DNA from 2 places in the Streptomyces coerulescens genome. Region 2 is predicted to be linked to the other one. Evidence: predicted binding sites of a transcription regulator. Region 2 holds the regulator's gene; the other holds the start of a gene.
The links. Region 2 encodes HspR, which represses chaperone genes until heat shock. Its sites were predicted from a motif close to TTGAGNNNNNNNNNCTCAA; they were not measured.

Region 1 (2,465 bases), on a different contig from region 2:
TGCGGGCCCTCGCGGCGGTCCAGGACTTCGGGGATGTCGTGCGCAGTGGGCATCCGGCCATCCTCGCAGCTCCCTTGGGCCGGCCGGGGGAATTACCTCAGAGGGTGAGCCCGTACCCGCGGCGGGTGTGCTTCAGGTTGACGCACACCAGGTCCGGGGCCTGATCGCCCGCTTGTTGAGAGGTTGCTGAGAATCGGCTGGCGTGTGGCGGCGGTCACAGACATGGGGGCGAGGCGGGCCGACGCTGAAGGGGAAACGGAAGGGGCGCCTCGGCGTGGAACGGACTGTGGCCGCGGATGCGGCCGACCGTGCCGGTGACGCGGGTCTGCCCGATGTGGCGGGGCTGCTGGACGGGATGCCGCAGCAGCGGGGACCCGTGGCCGCGCCCGCCGTGTCCTCCTCGGCACCGGCACCGGCACCGGCACCCGCTCCGGCTTCGCAAGCCCGAGCCCGCGCAGTCCGGCCCTGGCGGCTCCTCCCCACCCCCACCGGCACACCGTTCACCTTCGGCTACGCCGTCGTCCTGACCGTCACCTCCCTGATCGCCGCTTACGCCGACCCCGCCTTGGTCCACGCCCTCCACCAGGGCTCCAGCACCGACGTGGCGCACCTCGTGCACACGCCCGTGACGGTGCTGCTGGGCAGTGCGCTGTGGATCGCGGGCGGGATCGTGGCGCCGTACACGATCTGTCTCCTGCTGGTGCTCACCGCGCTGGAGCGGCGGATCGGCGGGGCCCGCACGGCCGTCGTCTTCCTGCTGGGGCACATCCTTGCCACCCTCGCGACCGAGGTGCCGGTGGGACTCGCGGTGCTGGCCGGGCACCTTCCCGACAGCTCGCTGCACCGCCTCGACTACGGCGTCAGCTTCGGTGTCGCGACGAGCGTCGGCGCGCTGACCGGGCTGCTGCGGCCATGGCTGCGATGGTCCGTGCCGGCGCTGTTCGGCGCGATGCTGCTGCAGGACCTGCTGAACCTCACCGACCCGCTCACCAACTGGGGGCATCTGATCGCCCTGGCCATCGGGGTCGGGCTGTGGCCGGTGGTGCGGCGCTGGCGCACGGCCTTCGGGGACTGACCCGTCCGGGTACCCGGAAGCCATCGGCCCCGTCCGGTGTTCACAGAGAAAAGCCGAGGTCACGGCCTGTGGTGCAGGTGATCGCTCACAGCGAACGCAGGCCGGGGAACATTCGAGCCACCCCAAGCATTGAGTCGGCATAACTCAACTTGACTGCCGAAGGGGAGATCATGGCTTCGACGTCCACTTCGCTCACCCTGCCCGTGCTGCCGCTCGACGACGAGGTAGTGCTGCCCGGAATGGTGGTCCCTCTGGACTTGAACGACGCCGATGTACGCGCCGCGGTGGAGGCCGCCCAGGCCGCCGCCCGCTCCACACCCGGAAAGCCCCGGGTGCTGCTGGTGCCACGCATCGACGGGGCGTACCCGGGCACCGGTGTGCTCGGCACCGTCGAACAGGTCGGCCGGCTGGCCGACGGCGACCCGGGCGCCCTGATCCGCGGTCGCGGCCGGGTGCGCATCGGCGCCGGGACGAACGGACCGGGTGCCGCCCTGTGGGTCGAGGGAACACGCATCGACGAGAGCGTGCCCGAGCCGCTGCCCGGACAGGTCGGCGAACTGGTGAAGGAGTACAAGGCCCTCGCCACCGCCTGGCTGCGCAAGCGCGGCGCCTGGCAGGTCGTGGACCGTGTGCAGGCCATCGACGACGTCTCCCAGCTCGCCGACAACTCCGGCTACTCGCCGTTCCTGAGCACCGAGCAGAAGATCGAGCTGCTGGAGACCGCCGACCCGGTCGCCCGCCTCAAGCTCGCCACCCAGCAGCTGCGCGACCACCTCGCCGAGCAGGACGTCGCCGAGACCATCGCCAAGGACGTCCAGGAGGGTGTCGACAAGCAGCAGCGCGAGTTCCTGCTGCGCCGTCAGCTGGAAGCGGTCCGCAAGGAACTGCGCGAGCTCAACGGCGAACAGGACGGCGAGGAGTCCGACGACTACCGCGCCCGCGTGGAGGCCGCCGACCTGCCGGAGAACGTCCGCGAGGCGGCGCTGAAGGAGGTCGACAAGCTGGAGCGGTCCAGCGACCAGTCCCCCGAGGGCTCCTGGATCCGCACCTGGCTGGACACCGTCCTCGAACTGCCGTGGAACGAACGGACCGAGGACGCCTACGACATCCAGGGCGCCAAGGGCGTGCTGGACGCCGAGCACGCCGGCCTGGAGGACGTGAAGGAGCGGATCACCGAGTACCTGGCGGTGCGCAAGCGCCGCAGCGACCGCGGCCTGGGTGTCGTCGGCGGCCGGCGCGGCGGTGCCGTGCTGGCGCTGGTCGGCCCGCCCGGCGTCGGCAAGACCTCGCTCGGCGAGTCCGTCGCGCACGCCATGGGCCGCAAGTTCGTCCGTGTCGCCCTCGGCGGCGTCCGGGACGAGGCGGAGATCCGCGGCCACCGGCGTACGTA
Region 2 (2,465 bases):
ACCACCAGCCAGCTGTCCCACCTGGACACCTCGGCCGCTGAGAGCACCGCGTACTACTACCGGGTGTCGGCGCTGGACACGGCGGGCAACGAGTCCGTGCGGTCCGCACCCCAGCGGGGCCGGATCTGGGACAACGATCCGCCGCCGGTCGTCACCGGGCTGAACGTCGACCCGACGGAGTACGGCTTCCGGCTGAGCTGGGACAAGAGCCCCGCCACGGATCTGCGGTACTACACGATCCACAAGGGCGAACTCGTCGGCGACGAGGACGAGCAGGTCTGCTACGGCAGCCTGGTGGAGTACGTCTCGCCCGACGAGACCTCCTTCTCGTATCTGACGCACCCGGACGGTGACGAGGTCTGCTTCTTCGTCGACGCCGTGGACGACGACGGCAACTCCGCCATGAAGTGGAGCGACGACCTGGTCCCCGCCGTGGCCGTGACCGAGCTCGACATGACCCCGAGCGTGCCGACGCCCGAGGGCTCGCCGCTGTATCTGACGGTGTCGCCGGCGGAGGGCGACGAGGGCAACCAGCTCTCGTGGACCGGGCTGGGCGCGGGCGAGGAGAGCCCCGACCCGGCGAAGGGCTTCCGGATCTACCGCTGGAACCCGGCGACCTCCGCGTACGAGAAGATCGCCGACCTCGGGGCCGGCGCCTTCGAGTACTTCGACACGGGCGCGAAGCGCGGGACCACGTCGTACTACTGGGTGACCGGGGTGCTGGCCGACGGCACCGAGTCGCTCCCCGCGGGCGACTGGACGCTCACGGCACCGGCCGACTGACCCTGGCCACGCGCGTCGCGACCACAAAGGGGCCCGGAGGTTCGTCATGAACCTCCGGGCCCCTGTTCGCTGCGAGTCCGGCTAGTCCTTCGGCTTCTTCGGACGCCACACCACCAACGCGCTGGTCTGCTGTACCTCCTGGTACGGCACCAGGTCGCGGCGGTACGACGCGTGTACCGCCGCCTCGCGCTGCTGCATCGCCGCCGCGGCGCCTTCCACGGCGGCCTGGAGTTCGGCCACCCGGGACTGGAGCGCGGCGACCTGGTTCTCCAGTTCGATGATGCGCTTGATGCCGGCCAGGTTGATGCCCTCGTCCTGCGACAACGCCTGCACCTGGCGGAGCAGTTCGATGTCGCGGGCCGAGTAGCGGCGGCCGCGGCCGGCCGTGCGGTCCGGGGACACCAGGCCCAGACGGTCGTACTGGCGCAGTGTCTGCGGGTGCAGGCCCGAGAGCTGGGCCGCCACCGAGATGACGTAGACCGGGGTCTCCTCGGTCAGTTCATACGGCCCACGGAAATTGTCACCGCGTCGACGACCGTCCATCTCCGTCATGCTCCCTTCGCGGCCTCGAACAGCTCCGCCCGCGGATCCTCACCCGCGGTCGCCTCGCGATACGCCTCGAGCGCGTCACGAGCCTTCCCCGAAAGGTCCTTCGGGACACTCACCTCGACGGTGACCAGCAGGTCTCCGCGGGTGCCGTCCTTGCGGACCGCGCCCTTGCCCCGCGCCCGCATAGTGCGGCCGTTGGGTGTGCCGGGCGGCAGCTTCAGGGTGACCGGCGGTCCGCCCAGGGTGGGAACCCTGACCTCGCCGCCCAGGGCCGCCTCCGTGAAGGTCACGGGGACGGTCACCGTGAGGTTGTCCTCCTTGCGGCCGAACACCGGGTGGGCGTCGACGTGCACGGTGACGTACAGATCGCCGGCCGGGCCGCCGCGCTCGCCCGGCGCGCCCTTGCCGCGCAGGCGGATGCGCTGACCGTCCGACACCCCGGCGGGGATACGGACCTGCATGGTCCTCGACGACTTCGCCCGGCCGCTGCCCTTGCACTCCAGGCACGGGTGCTCGGCGATCAGGCCGCGCCCCTTGCAGTCCGGGCAGGGGTCGGTGAGCGAGAAGCCACCGCCCGATCCTCTGGCCACCTGGCCGGTGCCGACGCAGGTCGGGCACACCCTGGGCGTGCCGTTCTTGTCGCCGGTGCCCGCGCACGCCTTGCACGGCGACTGCGCGGTCATCCGCAGCGGGACCGTCGCCCCCTCGATCGCCTCGGTGAAGCTGAGGCTGACCTCGGTGTCGATGTCCTGGCCGCGCCGGGGCTGGGTACGGGTGCTGCCCGCACCGCCGCGGTTGAACAGGCCCCCGAAGACGTCACCGAGTCCGCCGCCGAAGCCTCCGGCTCCCTGGCCCCCGCCCTGGGCGCTGCCCCCGAAGAGGTCGCCCAGGTCGAAGTTGAAGGAACCGCCGCCCGCGCCCGGCCCGGGGCGGAAGCCGCCGTTGCCGAACAGGGCGCGTGCCTCGTCGTACTCCTTGCGCTTCTTGGGGTCGCCGAGGACGTCGTTCGCCTCGGAGATCTCCTTGAAACGCTCCTCCGCCTTGGCGTTGCCCTTGTTGGCGTCCGGGTGGTTCTCGCGGGCGAGCTTCCGGTACGCCTTCTTGATCTCGGCCTCGGTGGCGTCCTTGGGGAC

Region 1: a site for HspR is predicted at 1,205-1,223, ahead of lon (endopeptidase La). Genes of this name have one in related genera too.

The regions. Positions count from the first base shown of each region.
Region 1 covers NZ_JBHSKM010000001.1:163,685-166,149, reverse strand. Annotated here, with positions in the region: gene ACFPQ9_RS00730 (spermidine synthase family protein) at 1-53, opposite strand, end outside; gene ACFPQ9_RS00725 (rhomboid-like protein) at 275-1,075, shown strand; gene lon (endopeptidase La) at 1,246-2,465, shown strand, end outside.
Region 2 covers NZ_JBHSKM010000005.1:298,340-300,804, forward strand. Annotated here, with positions in the region: gene ACFPQ9_RS11605 (fibronectin type III domain-containing protein) at 1-783, shown strand, start outside; gene ACFPQ9_RS11610 (heat shock protein transcriptional repressor HspR) at 865-1,326, opposite strand; gene dnaJ (molecular chaperone DnaJ) at 1,332-2,465, opposite strand, start outside.